Regions from separate parts of the Streptomyces sp. NPDC056479 genome, predicted to be linked through region 2. Evidence: riboswitches for the same ligand, from Rfam matches in the RefSeq annotation. Region 2 holds a riboswitch; the other holds the start of a gene.

Region 1 (7,956 bases), on a different contig from region 2:
AGGACGGCTCGTTCACGGTGGCCGACGTCGGCAGCCTGAACGGTACGTACGTCAACCGCGAGCGGATCGACCAGGTCGCCCTGAACAACGGTGACGAGGTGCAGATCGGCAAGTACCGGCTGGTCTTCTACGCGAGCCAGCGGGGCTACTGACCCTCCCCCGGAGCCCGTCCGGGGAGACCCAGGGAAGGTCCATGCTGAAAACACCGAGCGGCGGTGCCCGTCACGGCACCGCCGCCACGGACGGTCGGCTGATGAGCATCGGCACGGTGCTGAGCATGCTGCGCGACGAGTTCCCTGACATCACCATCTCCAAGATCCGGTTTCTGGAGTCCGAGGGCCTTGTCGAGCCGCAGCGGACCCCCTCGGGGTATCGCAAGTTCAGCGCGCAGGACGTCGAGCGGCTCGGTCACGTCCTGCGGATGCAGCGGGACCACTATCTGCCGCTCAAGGTGATCCGGGAGCACCTGGACGCCATGGAGCGCGGCGAGGCGGCACCACTGCCTGCCCTGTGCCGCCCGCGGGACGGCGAAACGGTCCTGGAGCCCGTGGAGGGACCCACGGTGGCTCGGATCGGACGGGCCGAGCTGCTCGCCGCGGCCGAGATCGGTGACCGGGAGCTCGCGGAGTGGGAGTCGTACGGCCTGATCAGCGCCCTGCCGGACGGCGTGTACGACGCAGAGGCGGTCACTGTGGCCGCGCTCGTGGCCGAGCTGGGGCGGTTCGGGATCGAGCCACGGCATCTTCGGGTGATGAAGGGCGCCGCCGACCGCGAGGCCGGGCTCGTGGACCAGGTCGTGGCACCCCTGAGGCGGCACCGCAACCCGCAGACCAGGGCTCATGCCGAGGCCCGTGCCAAGGAGCTGGCGGGACTCACGGTGAAGCTGCATGCCGCGCTGGTGCAGACGGCTCTCGGAGTGAGGCTGCCCTGAGCGGGGCAGGCCACGAGCAGGCCGGATCGGCCACCCGTTCCCGGCCCGACTACCCAAACGTCCCGAGCACGGCCTAGGGTTGCTGTGTGAACGAGCTCGATGTCGTAGGTGTCCGGGTCGAAATGCCCTCCAACCAACCGATCGTGCTCCTGCGCGAAGTGGGAGGCGACCGTTACCTCCCCATCTGGATCGGGCCGGGGGAGGCGACGGCGATCGCCTTCGCCCAGCAGGGCATGGCCCCCGCGCGACCGCTGACCCACGACCTGTTCAAGGACGTGCTGGAGGCCGTCGGCCAGGAGCTCACCGAAGTGCGCATCACGGACCTGCGTGAGGGCGTCTTCTACGCGGAGCTGGTCTTCGCCAGCGGCGTCGAGGTGAGCGCCCGCCCGTCCGATGCCATAGCGCTGGCCCTGCGCACCGGAACGCCGATCTACGGCAGCGACGGAGTGCTCGACGACGCCGGCATCGCGATCCCGGACGAGCAGGAGGACGAGGTGGAGAAGTTCCGCGAGTTCCTCGACCAGATCTCGCCGGAGGACTTCGGCACCAGCAGTCAGTGAGGCGGCGTGGGCGGCGCCCTGCGGACTTGCGGTCCGTGATGGTGCGGCCCACAGTCGGTTACGGCTCAAATGCCGGCATTTGCCAGCGGCGAGCGTGAGCGTCTTGAGGTCTGCCCCGAGCACATTCGGCTAGCCTTTCCCCGCGGTGGGGCGCGGGAAACCACTCCTAGGGTGATTATCACTCGGCGGGCCGAGTGTGGCGATCGTTGACGCACCCCGGGTGACTGCCTACCGTCGAGAAGGCAGGTCAAGGACGGAGGTCGGCGTGAGAAGCAGCGGCGACGGTACGGCTGGGGGTGCTCCCGAGCGCAGTCTCGGGGCGAGCGGCCCGTACCCGCTTCACGGCAGCGCGGATCACGCTTTTCAGCGACCGACGGCCGTGCCGAGCAGTGGTGGAGGGGCGGCGTCCATGGCGACCGAGGAGATCGGTTATCGCGGTCCGACGGCGTGTGCGGCCGCCGGGATCACGTACCGGCAATTGGACTACTGGGCGCGCACCGGCCTCGTGGAGCCGAGCGTGCGGCCCGCTCACGGGTCGGGGACGCAGCGGCTGTACAGCTTCCGGGACGTCGTCGTCCTGAAGATCGTCAAGCGCTTCCTCGACACCGGTGTGTCGCTCCAGAACATCCGCACCGCCGTGCAGCATCTGCGGGAGCGGGGCTTTCGCGATCTTGAGCGTATGACGCTGATGAGCGACGGTGCGACGGTCTACGAGTGCACCTCGCCAGACGAGGTGCACGCGCTGCTCCAGGGTGGGCAGGGGATCTTCGGGATCGCCGTGGGCGTGGTGTGGCGGGACGTCGAGAGCGCGCTGTCGCAGCTGCACGGGGAGCGGATCGACACCGGGGAGACGCTCATCGGCCACAACCCGACGGACGAGCTGGCTCGGCGGCGTAACCGGGCGGTCTGAGCGCCGGTCGTGGCGAGGAATTGTCGGGCCAGGGTGTTGTCGGCCAAGGCATTGTCAGTGGTGTGAGGCAGCATCAGGGGTGTGAGAAACGCGCCCACGATCCTGCATCTCGACATGGATGCCTTCTACGCCTCGGTGGAGCAGGCATCCAAGCCGAGCCTGCGCGGGAAAGCCGTGATCGTGGGCGGTCTCGGGCCCCGTGGAGTCGTGGCCACCGCTTCCTATGAGGCCCGGGTCTTCGGGGTTCACTCGGCGATGCCCATGGCGCAGGCGCGTCGGCTGGCGCCGAACGCCGCGTATCTCGTGCCGCGCTTCGGGATCTACCGCGACACCAGCGAGCAGGTGATGGCGCTGCTGCGCGAGCTGTCACCGCTGGTGGAGCCGCTGAGCCTGGACGAGGCGTTCGTGGATCTGGAGGCCGGGGAAACGGCCTGGGACGAGGCGTCGGCGCGGCTGGTGGGGACGAAGCTGCGCGCCGACATACGGGCCGCCACCGGGCTGGCGGGGTCGGTTGGGCTGGCCGCGTCCAAGATGCTCGCGAAGATCGGCTCTGAGCAGGCCAAGCCGGATGGGCTGGTGGTGATCGAGCCGGGGACCGAGCGGGCGATGCTCGGGCCGATGTCGGTGCGGACCTTGCCCGGGGTGGGGCCGGCGACCGGCGACCACCTGCGGCGGGCCGGGATCCATACGGTCGAGGAGATCGCCGAGGCGGGTGAGGACGAGCTCGTACGACTGCTGGGGAAGGCGCATGGGCACGCCCTGTACGCGATGGCTCTGGCCCACGACGAGCGACCGGTGGTCGCCGAGCGGGAGACCAAGTCGGTGTCGGTCGAGGACACCTACGACGTGGACATTCACGACCGGGTGCGGGTGGGTTTTGAGGTGCAGCGGCTGGCCGACCGCTGTGTGCGGCGGTTGCGCGGGGCCGGGCTGTCCGGGCGGACGATCGTGCTGAAGGTGCGGCGCTACGACTTCTCGACCTTGACCCGGTCCGAGACCTTGCGCGGGCCCACGGATGATCCGGCCGTGGTGCGGGAGGCCGCCGCGCGGCTGCTGGATTCCGTGGACACGACGGGAGGCGTGCGGCTGCTTGGGGTCGGGGTGAGCGGGCTGGCCGACTACACGCAGGAAGATCTGTTCGCTCAGGCTGCGGGGGTGCGGATGGAAGAGGCGGCGGAGGACGGTGAGGAAGAGGCCGCGGTGGCGCGACGGGCCGAGGGCGCGGCCGAGCGGCGGTGGCATGCGGGGCACGATGTGCGGCACGCCGAGTTCGGGCACGGGTGGGTGCAGGGGAGCGGGCTCGGGCGGGTGACGGTGCGGTTCGAAACGCCCAGGTCGGAGCCGGGGCGGGTCCGCACCTTCCGGGTCGATGATCCGGGGCTGGAGGCTGCCGAGCCGTTGCCTTTGGTGGAGGGCAGGCCTGGGAAGGGTGGGGGAAGCGGGGGGCCAGGGGCCGGTGGGGGAGCCGGTGCTGGTGCTGCTGATGGGGGTTTGGGGGCGGGGAGTCGCCTGTGATGCCCGGGTAGGGCGGTGGGGGCAGGCGAGGGCCATGGACCGCCCGCGGTGGGGTTCGGTTCGCCTTGGCGGGGCCTCACCCGAAGCGGGGCTTCCCCCGATGCATTTCGAGCACGGCGGACTGCCGGCGCGCACTCATGACCAGGCCAGCGACACGATCGCCCGCAGCTGTGCCCCTACCGGGGCGCTGACGTGTGGGTGGAAGTCGGCGTGCGGTGCGATGCGTGTGGCTGCGGTGGCTCTGTCCCGACTGGTGAGAGGCGGCCGTGTGGCGGCTGCCCGGGGTCAGGGATGCGGATGAGTGGTCCTGGGGCCGTTGTTGTCGGGGTCCTCCCTGCCTGCCAAGTTGCCGAAGTCCCGGTCGGGGGGTGGGGGCGAGGCTGCGACGTCCAGGCCGTAGTGGTGGTAGAGCTGGAGTTCTTGTTCCGGAGAGAGGTGGCGGCCCACCCCGAAGTCGGGGGCGTCCTTGATCAGGGTGCGCTCGAAGGGGACGTGGAGGGTGCCCTCCACCAGTTCGCTGGGCTCCAGGGGGACGAAGGCGTCCCGGGAGAACAGGCCGGTGCGTATCGCCGCCCATTCCGGCACTCCGGTCGCGTCGTCGAGATAGACCTCGTCGATCGTGCCGATCTTGGTGCCGTTGCGGTCAAAGGCCTTGCGGCCGATCAGATTGCGCGGATCGATGTCGGTCTGCACGGGCCCTCCACTTGGTCGCAACTCATCCGTAAGCACTACGAAAAGGCACATTGGGATGTGCGGCCACTCGAAGGGGCGTGCGTTGACCTCGCTGGTAGGCTTGCAGACGGCTGCTGACCCCGTGCGGGAGAGTCCTCCGGACACCACCGGAGGCGCCGAAGGAGCAAATCCTCCCCGGAATCTCTCAGGCCCACGTACCGCACGGACGAGGTCACTCTGGAAAGCAGGGCGGGTGCCGACGGCTTCCGCCCTCACCGACGGTGAAAGCCGGGAGCCCTTGGGCGCCCCGGTGAAGCTCTCAGGTTGAGATGACAGAGGGGGAGGCCGTCCGGGTACCCGCGCCATGGTGCCCCTCGAAGGTCGTGTCAGACCAGGAGGCCTCCGCAATGACCGCCCATCGCATTCCGCTCTCCGAGCTCGAGCAGGGTATTCCCTTCGAGCAGCGTCATATCGGTCCTGATCATGAGGCTCGGGCCAAGATGCTCGCCCAGGTCGGATACGGCTCGCTCGACGAGCTCACCGCCGCAGCGGTGCCGGACGTCATCAAGAACGCCGACTCTCTTGATCTGCCGGGAGCGCGTACCGAGCCCGAGGTGCTGGCCGAGCTGCGGTCGCTCGCCGACCGCAACCAGGTGCTGGACCCGATGATCGGGCTCGGCTACTACGGCACCTTCACGCCGCCGGTCATCCTGCGGAATGTCATGGAGAACCCGGCCTGGTACACCGCCTACACGCCGTACCAGCCGGAGATCTCGCAGGGACGGCTCGAAGCCCTACTGAACTTCCAGACCATGGTCGCCGAGCTCACCGGGCTGCCGACCTCCGGTGCCTCGCTGCTCGACGAGGGGACCGCGGCGGCCGAGGCCTTGGCCCTGTCCCGGCGCATGGGCAAGAACAAGAAGGGCCTGTTCCTGGTCGACGCGGATGTCCTTCCGCAGACCATCGCCGTGATCGAGACCCGTGCCGAGCCGACCGGTGTGGAGGTCGTGGTCGCCGACCTCAGCGACGGCATCCCGGCCGAGATCGCCTCGCGTGAGATCAACGGCGTGCTGGTCCAGTACCCGGGTGCCTCCGGTGTCGTACGGGATATCAAGGCCGTCATCGACCAGGCCCACGAGCTCGGTGCCCTCGTCACCGTCGCCGCCGATCTGCTCGCGCTCACGCTGCTGAAGTCGCCCGGTGAGCTCGGGGCGGACATCGCGGTCGGGACGACGCAGCGGTTCGGTGTGCCGATGGGCTTCGGCGGGCCGCACGCCGGATACATGGCCGTACACGAGAAGTTCGCGCGCAGCCTGCCGGGGCGGCTCGTGGGTGTGTCCGTGGACGCCGACGGGAACAAGGCTTACCGGCTGGCGCTCCAGACGCGTGAGCAGCACATCCGGCGGGAGAAGGCGACCAGCAACATCTGTACCGCTCAGGTGCTGCTCGCCGTGATGGCCGGGATGTACGCCGTCTACCACGGGCCCGAGGGGCTCAAGGGCATCGCGCGGCGGACCCATCGGTACGCCACGATCCTCGCCGCGGGGCTCACGGCCGGTGGGGTCGAGGTCGTGCACGGCTCCTACTTCGACACCCTGACCGTGCGGGTGCCCGCGAAGGCCGCCGAGGTCGTCGCCGCCGCCCGGCAGAACGGCGTCAACCTGCGCCTCGTCGACGCCGACCACGTGTCCGTCGCCTGCGACGAGACCACCGCGCGGGCCCAACTGGGCGCCGTATGGACGGCGTTCGGCGTCGAGGGGGACATCGAGGCGCTGGACGCGGCGACCGAGGACACCCTTCCGGACGCGCTGCAGCGCACCGACGACTACCTCACCCACCCCGTCTTCCACCAGCACCGCTCCGAGACGGCGATGCTGCGCTACCTGCGCAGGCTCGCCGACCGTGACTACGCGCTCGACCGCGGCATGATCCCGCTGGGCTCCTGCACGATGAAGCTCAACGCGACCACCGAGATGGAGCCGGTCACCTGGCCGGAGTTCGGGCAGCTGCACCCCTTCGCGCCCGCCGAGCAGGCGCAGGGCTATCTGACGCTCATCCGTGAGCTGGAGGAACGTCTCGCCGAGGTCACCGGCTACGACAAGGTGTCGCTCCAGCCGAACGCCGGGTCGCAGGGTGAGCTCGCCGGGCTGCTCGCCGTACGCGGGTACCACCGGGCCAACGGCGACGAGCAGCGCACCGTCTGCCTCATCCCGTCCTCCGCGCATGGCACGAACGCCGCGAGCGCCGTGATGGCCGGCATGAAGGTCGTCGTCGTGAAGACCGCCGAGGACGGCGAGATCGACGTCGAGGACCTGCGGGCGAAGATCGAGAAGCACCGGGACGAGCTGTCGGTGCTGATGATCACGTACCCGTCGACGCACGGTGTGTTCGAGGAGCACGTCGCCGACATCTGCGCGCAGGTGCACGAGGCCGGCGGGCAGGTGTACGTCGACGGCGCGAACCTCAACGCGCTGGTGGGGCTTGCCAAGCCCGGCCACTTCGGCGGTGACGTCTCCCACCTGAACCTGCACAAGACCTTCTGCATCCCGCACGGCGGTGGCGGTCCGGGCGTCGGCCCGGTAGGTGTGCGTGCGCACCTGGCGCCGTACCTGCCCAACCACCCGCTGCAGCCTGCCGCCGGCCCGGAGACGGGCGTCGGCCCGATCTCGGCCGCGCCGTGGGGCTCCGCGGGGATCCTGCCGATCTCCTGGGCGTACGTCCGCCTCATGGGCGGCGAGGGGCTGAAGCGGGCCACGCAGGTGGCCGTGCTGTCCGCCAACTACATCGCCAAGCGGCTGGAGCCGCACTACCCCGTCCTCTACACCGGGCCGGGCGGGCTCGTCGCGCACGAGTGCATCATCGATCTGCGGCCGCTGACCAAGGCGACCGGGGTGAGCGTCGACGACGTGGCCAAGCGGCTCATCGACTACGGCTTCCACGCGCCGACGATGTCGTTCCCGGTGGCCGGGACGCTGATGATCGAGCCGACCGAGTCCGAGGACCTGACCGAGATCGACCGGTTCTGCGAGGCGATGATCGCCATCCGTGCGGAGATCGAGAAGGTCGGTTCGGGTGACTGGCCCGCCGAGGACAACCCGCTGCGCAACGCCCCGCACACCGCCGGTGCGCTCGGCGGGGAGTGGGAGCACGCGTACGGCCGTGAGGAGGCCGTGTTCCCGGCCGGGGTGTCGGCCGCCGAGAAGTACTGGCCGCCGGTGCGCCGTATCGACCAGGCCTTCGGTGACCGGAACCTGGTGTGCTCCTGCCCGCCGTTGGACGCCTACGAGGACTGAGATTCACCGGATGAGTGAATGAAGGGCTCCGCCCCGGTCGTACGTGGCCGGGGCGGAGCCCTTTATGCGGCAGCA
Region 2 (7,956 bases):
ACTTGTTCAGACCGGGGTACAGCGGGTGCTTGTCGGCGAGCGCCTTGACCCGGGCCTTGAGCGCGCCCGCGTCGTAGGACGGCTTGAGCGTCTCGGCGATGACGTCCGCGACCTCGGCGAAGTCCTCGGCCGTGAAGCCTCGGGTGGCCAGGGCGGGCGTGCCGATGCGCAGGCCCGACGTCACCATCGGCGGGCGCGGGTCGTTCGGGACGGCGTTGCGGTTGACCGTGATGCCGACCTCGTGGAGGCGGTCCTCGGCCTGCTGGCCGTCCAGCTCGGACTCACGCAGGTCGACGAGGATCAGGTGCACATCCGTGCCGCCGGACAGCACGTTCACGCCGGCCTCGCGGGCGTCGGCGGCCGTGAGCCGCTCCGCGAGAATGCGGGCGCCGTCGACCGTGCGGCGCTGGCGCTCCTTGAACTCCTCGCTGGCGGCGACCTTGAAGGACACCGCCTTGGCCGCGATCACATGCTCCAGGGGGCCGCCCTGGAAGCCCGGGAAGACGGACGAGTTCAGCTTCTTCGCGAAGTCCTTCTTGGCCAGGATGATGCCGCCGCGCGGGCCGCCCAGCGTCTTGTGCGTCGTGGAGGTGACCACGTCCGCGTACTCGACCGGGTTCGGGTGCAGGCCCGCCGCGACCAGACCGGCGAAGTGGGCCATGTCGACCCACAGGTACGCCTCGACCTCGTCGGCGATCCGGCGGAACTCGGCGAAGTCCAGCCGGCGCGGGTAGGCCGACCAGCCGGCGATGATCACCTTGGGCTTGTGCTCCTTGGCGAGCTTCTCGACCTCGGCCATGTCGACCAGGCCGGTCTCGGTGTCCACGTGGTACGGGACGACCTTGAACTGCTTGCCGGAGAAGTTCAGCCGCATCCCGTGCGTGAGGTGGCCGCCGTGCGCCAGGTCCAGGCCGAGGATGGTGTCGCCGGGCTGGGCCAGCGCGAACAGCGCGGCCTGGTTGGCCGAGGCGCCCGAGTGCGGCTGCACGTTGGCGTACTCGGCGCCGAACAGCTCCTTGACCCGGTCGATGGCGATCTGCTCGGCGACGTCGACGTGCTCGCAGCCGCCGTAGTAGCGGCGGCCGGGATAGCCCTCGGCGTACTTGTTGGTGGCGACCGAGCCCTGTGCCTCCATCACCGCGACCGGCGCGAAGTTCTCGGAGGCGATCATCTCCAGGGTGGACTGCTGACGCTCCAGCTCGGCGTCGAGCGCGGCGGCGATCGCCGGGTCCAGCTCGTGCAGGGGTGCGTTCAGAAGGGACTTGTCAGACATGGGGGCAGACATAAGGGATACGACTCCTCAGCCGGCGGTGTGGGTGACGTACTCGTCGGCGGAGAGCAGGTCGGCCGGCTCCTCCGTGATCCGTACCTTGAACAGCCAGCCGCCCTCGAAGGGCGCGGAGTTCACCAGCGCCGGGTCGTTCACCACGTCCTCGTTGATCTCGGTGATCTCACCGGTGACCGGGGAGTACAGGTCCGACACGGACTTGGTCGACTCCAGCTCGCCGCAGGTGTCACCCGCGGTCACCGTCGAGCCGACCTCGGGGAGCTGGGCGTAGACGACATCGCCGAGCGCGTTGGCCGCGAACTCCGTGATGCCGACCGTCGAGACGCCGTCCTCGGCGGCCGACAGCCACTCGTGCTCCTTGCTGTAGCGCAGCTGCTGGGGGTTGCTCATGGCCTGAATTCTCCTGTACGCGCGGGAGTGGTGGTGAATGGGGGACTGAGGGAAACGTGTCTGAGCAGCGGAAATGTGCGCAGAGTCACGCGCTCGCCGCTGTCAGTCTCTACTTCTGGCGTTACTTCTGCCGCTTGTAGAACGGCAGCGCGACGACCTCGTACGGCTCATGGCTGCCGCGGATGTCCACGCCGACTCCGGCCGTGCCCGGCGCCGAGTGCGCGGCGTCGACGTACGCCATGGCGATGGGCTTGCCCAGGGTGGGGGAGGGCGCGCCGGAGGTGACCTCGCCGATGACCTCGCCGCCGGCGACGACCGGGTACCCGGCACGCGGGACGCGACGCCCCTCGGCGACCAGGCCGACCAGGACGCGCGGGGGGTTCGCCGAGGCGCGGGCGGCGGCCTCGGTCAGCGCCTCGCGCCCGACGAAGTCGCCCTCCTTCTCGAACTTCACCACCCGGCCGAGCCCGGCGTCGAAGGGGGTGAGGGAGGTCGTCAGCTCATGGCCGTACAGCGGCATCCCCGCCTCCAGGCGCAGGGTGTCGCGGCAGGACAGTCCGCAGGGGACCAGGCCGGCGCTCTCGCCCGCCTTGGTCAGCGCCTGCCACAGCTCGACGGCGTGCTCCGGCTTCACGAACAGCTCGAAGCCGTCCTCGCCGGTGTAGCCCGTGCGGGCGATGAGCGCGGGGACGCCGGCGACGGTGCCGGGCAGGCCGGCGTAGTACTTCAGGCCGTCGAGGTCGGCGTCGGTCAGCGACTTCAGGATGCCCGGGGACTCGGGGCCCTGTACGGCGAGCAGCGCGTACCCGTCCCGGTCGTCCCGCACCTCGGCGTCGAAGCCGGCGGCACGCTCGGTGACCGCGTCCAGCACGACCTGGGCGTTGGAGGCGTTGGCGACGATCATGTACTCGGTCTCGGCGAGCCGGTAGACGATCAGGTCGTCGAGGATGCCGCCGTCGGCCTGGCAGATCATGGTGTAGCGGGCGCGGCCGACGCCGATCGAGGCGATGTTGCCGACGAGGGCGTGGTTCAGCAGGTCGGCGGCCTGCGGGCCGGTGACGGTGATCTCGCCCATGTGGGAGAGGTCGAACAGGCCGGCCCTGGTGCGTACGGCGTTGTGCTCGTCGCGCTCGGAGGCGTAGCGCAGGGGCATGTCCCAGCCGGCGAAGTCGGTCATCGTCGCGCCGAGCGAGCGATGCAGGGCATCGAGCGCGGTACGGCGGGGTTCAGTGCTGCTCATCGGACGGATGTCTCCCAAGGCATGACGGGCGAGGTCGTTCCTCCCCATCTGTCATCGGAACCTGAGAGGTTCGCCACGACCGCCACGGGGACGATCACGGGTTGCACCTTGGGTGGAGCCACGCCCGTTCTCGAAGAGTGGGGCGGCTCGCTTTTCAGATGTGCCTCGCCCGCGCGGTAACGGGGCCTGAGAGATTCAAGGGAGGGACTTGCTCCTTCGGCGCCCCAGCGATGCACTGCTGGGGACTCTCCCGCGCGGATTCAAACGGCCGGTATGCAGTTGGCGCGCACATCATTGCATGCCGGGCCCGGTCGGGGGCAGGCCATGTCTGTAACCGGCTTGTGGCAGGAAGCGAACGAAAAAGGAAGAGATCCTCTATTACCTTCTCTTTACGCTCAGTGGGGATGGGGAATCCTGACCCCGGAGGAGGACGATGACGGTGAACCGCACCACGGCGTATGCGACGACCTCGGGCCTTGCGCTGCCCAAGCAGCCCGCCGCCCCGGCCGCCGAGGCCCGCGCCATGTGCCCCGCGCCCGTGGTCCGTGATCTGCGCGAGCGCTCGGGCCACAGCCCGCACGCGCTGCTCTTCGGTCCCAAGGACCTCGTCGTCATCACCGGTCTGCCCGGCAGCGGCAAGTCCACGCTGATGCGGCGGACGGTGAAGGGCACCCGTATCGACTCCCAGGACACCCGGGACCGCTGGGACGCCCGGATGCCGGGCTTCCTCCCCTACGCCTTCTACCGCCCCCTGGTCCGCCTCGCCCACTACGCCGGACTGCGCCGCGTCCTGCGTACCGGCGAGGGCGTCGTCGTGCACGACTGCGGGACGCAGACCTGGGTGCGCGCCTGGCTGGCCCGCGAGGCCCGCCGCCGCGGCGGCACCCTCCACCTGCTGCTCCTCGACGTGACCCCCGGTACCGCGCTGGAGGGCCAGCGAGAGCGAGGCCGAGGCGTCTCGCGCTACGCCTTCCTACGCCACCGCACGGCCGCCTCCCGCCTGCTGCGCTCGGTGGCCAAGGGCGACCTGCCACCGGGATGCGGCTCGGCGGTACTGCTGGACCGGGACGCGGCGGATGTGCTCCGGCGGATCGGGTTCGCGGGCTGAGTGGCCCCGGGCGGGCGGGCGGCTCTCGGTCGGCGCTGCCGCCCCGCACTGCCTCGGAGGACTGTCGCCGACGCGGCGAGGTGTCTCGCGGTAGGCCTTTCTGCGCCATCGCGGGCCGGCTGGTGTGCCGGGTCGGGGCGCTGCGGACCGGGTCGCGGGGTGGCTGTGAGCGGGAGCGGGCGGTCGTTGGCGGTCGGGCTGCCCCGGTCTGGCTGCCTGTCCGCTGCGCCCGGCCAGGATGTGGCGGATCGGGTTCACGGCGTGAGAGGCCCCGGCCGGGGCGAGCGGCCGTCGGTCGGGGCTGCCGCCTCGCACGGCCTCGGAAGGCTGTCGCCGACGCGGCGAGGTGGCTTGCGGTAGGCCTTTCTGTGCCATCGCGGGCCGGCGGCTGGGCCGGGTCGGGGCGCGGCGGGTTGGGATCACGAGGTGAGTGCCGTAAGCGGGGCCGAGCGGCGGTAGACGAAGGCGTCCGGGTGGTGGACGGAGTGGTGGGCTGACCGGTCGTATTCGGTGGATGACCGCCCGTAGGGCTGCGTCGGTCGGACACCGGCTAGCCTTTTGGGTCTCAGACGTGGTTCACAGCAGGCGGTCACACAGATGGACTTCGCAGCGGATCTCCCCGCGGACTTCCCGGCATCGGCACACCCCCATCCGCACGGCGGTTGGCCCGGCAACGAGTTGGAGGAGGTGCTCTCGGCCTCCCTCGGCCTGCCCTCGGCGGGCGGGAGGATCCTCGAGGTGCTCGGCCGCAGCTTCGTCTGGGTGCCCCTGCCCAGCGGCGGCGGCCCGCACAGCGGCCCGCTTGACCTGCCCACGGTGGAGATCGAGGGCCAGGGATACGTCCCGGTCTTCAGCTCCGAGGAGCAGTTCCGCCAGGTCGTCGGCGCCCACATGTCGTACACGATCGCCCCGGCCGTGGAGTTCGCCCGCGGTCTGCCCCCGCACCTGGGCATCGCCCTGAACCCGGACGGCGTGGTCGGCGTCCCGCTGCCCCCGGCCGCGGTCGCCGAGCTCTGCCGGGTGGGTCGCACCTCGCTGGACGGCCTCACCTCCGGCGGCCGCGTCAAGCTCTACGAGCCCAACTGGCAGGACGACCCGATCGACTTCCTCGCGGCGGCGTCGGCCACGTTCGCCGAGACCGGCGTGGTCACGACGGCCCGTCGCTGTCTGGCGGCCGTCGAGACGGCCGACCCGGTGATGTTCATCGGCGTGGAACTCTCCCACTGGGAGGGCGACTTGCGCGCCGCACCCATGGACGCCCTCGCCCGCGCCCTGAGCCGCGCACCGGTGGCGTGGCCGGTCAACCTGGTGCTGCTCGACGTGGCCCAGGACCCGGTGATCGAGTGGATGCGGGCGAAGGTACGGCCCTTCTACCAGCGAGGCTAGGCGAAGCGCCCCGACAGGGGCGCGGGGAACTGCGCGAGCAACCACGAACGACCCGCGGCCGCGCTGTGGCAGCAAGTTCCGAGCTCCTGGCCGGGCTTAAGCTAGGGGCACAGTGCGGGCAAGGTGTTGTACGGAGGGGCGGTAGAAAGTGAGCGCTGGCACAACCTCGACCGGTCAGGTCGAGCACATGCTGCGCCAGGTGACCCCCGGGCGCTACGACGCCTACGAGGCACTCCTGCGCGCGCTCGCGACCCCGAACGGCGGCCAGATCTGGATGCTGCTGTGGCACGGCCAGGCCGGCTCCCCGGACGCCCAGTACGGAAACATGGAGGTCGACGGCTACGGCTACGCCCCCTGCGTCACCTCCGCCCAGGAGCTGTCGGCCAGCGGCTGGAACCGCAGCTACGAAGTGGTCGACGGAGCGGACGCGGCCCGCGCCCTCTACCCGGACCACTACGGCCTCTGGCTGAACCCGCACGCCCCGGGCGGCGGCGTCGGCATCCCCTGGCTCGACCTGCGCCGCATCGCCACCGGCCTGGACCGCCAGCCCGCCGGACCGCTGCGCCTGTCGGAGCCCGGCATCGAGATCCCGCAGTTCTACGCCCTGCTCGCGCAGAACGCCCACCGCACCCCTGCCGTCCGCTCCCTGCGCCGCGCCTGGGTGCAGCCGGCGCTCGGCGCGCCGTATCTCGCCATCGGGCTCGACGTGTACGACACCAGCCCGCCCGCGGTGGACTCGGTCCGCTCGATGATGCTCCAGTCGATCGGCGCGGTCCCGGACGGGCTGCCCGTCTCGACCGTGGCGATGTCCGACGACGACGATCCGGTCGCGATGTGGATGCGGGCGGAGGCCCGTCCGTTCTACGACCGCGAGGCACACGCCGCTCCCGCGCAGGCCCCCGCGGGTGGCTACGGTTACCCTCCGGCACAGGGCCGTTACTGATCATTTGACGCGCTAACCTACCGTTCAGTCGGCATCCCGACTTCGTAGGTGCATGCGTCCGCTGACTGCGGTTTCATAGGCGTATCTCCGCGCGTAGATGCGATCGGAAGGTCCCGGTCCGCCCTCATACGCCCCAACTGGCACCCGTCCGCCGATCGTTACCCGCTGTTCGGATAACGGAACCCCCCAGACAGCATCACGGTTGCGCATCCTTTCCCCGCCAGCTCTGGCAACAGATCGCCAATGCGTTGAAGACTCCCCGCAAGACACGGGCCGGTCGGTCCTGTGTACGAGATAAAGCAACCGCTACAGCGGCAGCAAGGGGGTCGGCAACCGTCGGCCGAGAGGGGTCAATCTCACCGTGACCGCACCGATCGAGACAACGGGAGCGGAGGCCGAAGCGCAGCCCGAGGCCGTGCTCGCCGGAGTCAAGAAGAGCCAGATCGAGGGGCGTTCGCTCACCCAGATCGCCTGGATGCGCTTCAAGCGCGACAAGGTCGCGATGGCCGGTGGCATCGTCGTCATCTGCCTCGTGCTCATGGCAGTGCTCTCCAAGCCGATCCTGTGGGTGTTCGACCTCGACCCCAACCAGTTCAACCAGGACCTGATCGACCCGGCCCTGCTCGCCCCCAAGGGCGGCTGGGGCGGGATGAGTTGGGACCACCCGCTGGGCGTCGACCCCCAGTACGGCCGCGACATGCTCGCCCGCATCATCGACGGCTCCTGGGTGTCGCTGCTGGTCGCGGGCGGCGCCACGATGCTGTCCGTGTGCATCGGCACGGTGCTCGGTGTGATCGCCGGCTACTACGGCGGCTGGATCGACAGCGTCATCAGCAAGCTGATGGACACCTTCCTGGCGTTCCCGCTGCTGCTGTTCGCGATCTCGATCTCCGCCTCTGTGCAGGACGGTTTCTTCGGACTCGACGGCCTTCCGCTGCGCATCTGTGTGCTGATCTTCGTGATCGGCTTCTTCAGCTGGCCGTACATCGGCCGTATCGTGCGCGCGCAGACCATGAGCCTGCGCAAGCGGGAGTTCATCGAGGCCGCCACCAGCCTGGGCGCGCGGGGACCGTACGTCCTGTTCCGCGAGTTGCTCCCCAATCTCGTCGCGCCGATCCTCGTCTACTCGACGCTGATCATCCCGACGAACATCCTCTTCGAGGCCGCGCTGAGCTTCCTCGGAGTCGGCATCGCTCCGCCGCAGGCCTCCTGGGGCGGCATGCTCAGCAACGCTGTGGATCTCTACACAGCGGATCCGCAGTACATGTTCGTGCCCGGACTGGCGATCTTCGTCACCGTCCTGGCGTTCAACCTGCTGGGTGACGGGCTGCGTGACGCCCTTGACCCTCGCAGCAAGTGATCAATCGATAGAGGGGGCTTTCCTCAGGTGAAGACGAGAAGGGTGACCGCCGCCATCGCGTCGGTCCTGGCGCTCTCGCTGGGTGCTGCAGCGTGTGGTGGCGGAGATGACAACGACAGCAACGGCGGAGGCAACGGCAAGAAGGATGCCGCGCTGACCTCCATCGTGAACGCGTCGGACAAGAAGGGAGGCACGGTCACGTACGAGCACTCGGACGTGCCGGACTCCCTTGACCCGGGCA

What was found. A riboswitch is a leader RNA that binds a small molecule or an ion and turns the genes downstream of it on or off. The one in region 2 is predicted to bind glycine.
Region 1: linked by a shared signal. The riboswitch ahead of gcvP (aminomethyl-transferring glycine dehydrogenase) and the one ahead of gcvT (glycine cleavage system aminomethyltransferase GcvT) in region 2 are both predicted to bind glycine.

The regions. Positions count from the first base shown of each region.
Region 1 is NZ_JBHTRZ010000011.1:415,702-423,657, reverse strand. It holds gene ACFQ6S_RS37720 (FHA domain-containing protein) at 1-152, shown strand, start outside; gene ACFQ6S_RS37715 (MerR family transcriptional regulator) at 194-931, shown strand; gene ACFQ6S_RS37710 (bifunctional nuclease family protein) at 1,018-1,491, shown strand; gene ACFQ6S_RS37705 (MerR family transcriptional regulator) at 1,757-2,401, shown strand; gene ACFQ6S_RS37700 (DNA polymerase IV) at 2,483-3,916, shown strand; gene ACFQ6S_RS37695 (PRC-barrel domain-containing protein) at 4,202-4,609, opposite strand; glycine riboswitch at 4,724-4,819, shown strand; gene gcvP (aminomethyl-transferring glycine dehydrogenase) at 4,996-7,881, shown strand.
Region 2 is NZ_JBHTRZ010000007.1:228,383-236,338, forward strand. It holds gene glyA (serine hydroxymethyltransferase) at 1-1,273, opposite strand, end outside; gene gcvH (glycine cleavage system protein GcvH) at 1,301-1,678, opposite strand; gene gcvT (glycine cleavage system aminomethyltransferase GcvT) at 1,800-2,918, opposite strand; glycine riboswitch at 3,083-3,181, opposite strand; gene ACFQ6S_RS27340 (AAA family ATPase) at 3,352-4,026, shown strand; gene ACFQ6S_RS27345 (enhanced serine sensitivity protein SseB) at 4,624-5,412, shown strand; gene ACFQ6S_RS27350 (enhanced serine sensitivity protein SseB C-terminal domain-containing protein) at 5,561-6,355, shown strand; gene ACFQ6S_RS27355 (ABC transporter permease) at 6,717-7,715, shown strand; gene ACFQ6S_RS27360 (ABC transporter substrate-binding protein) at 7,758-7,956, shown strand, end outside.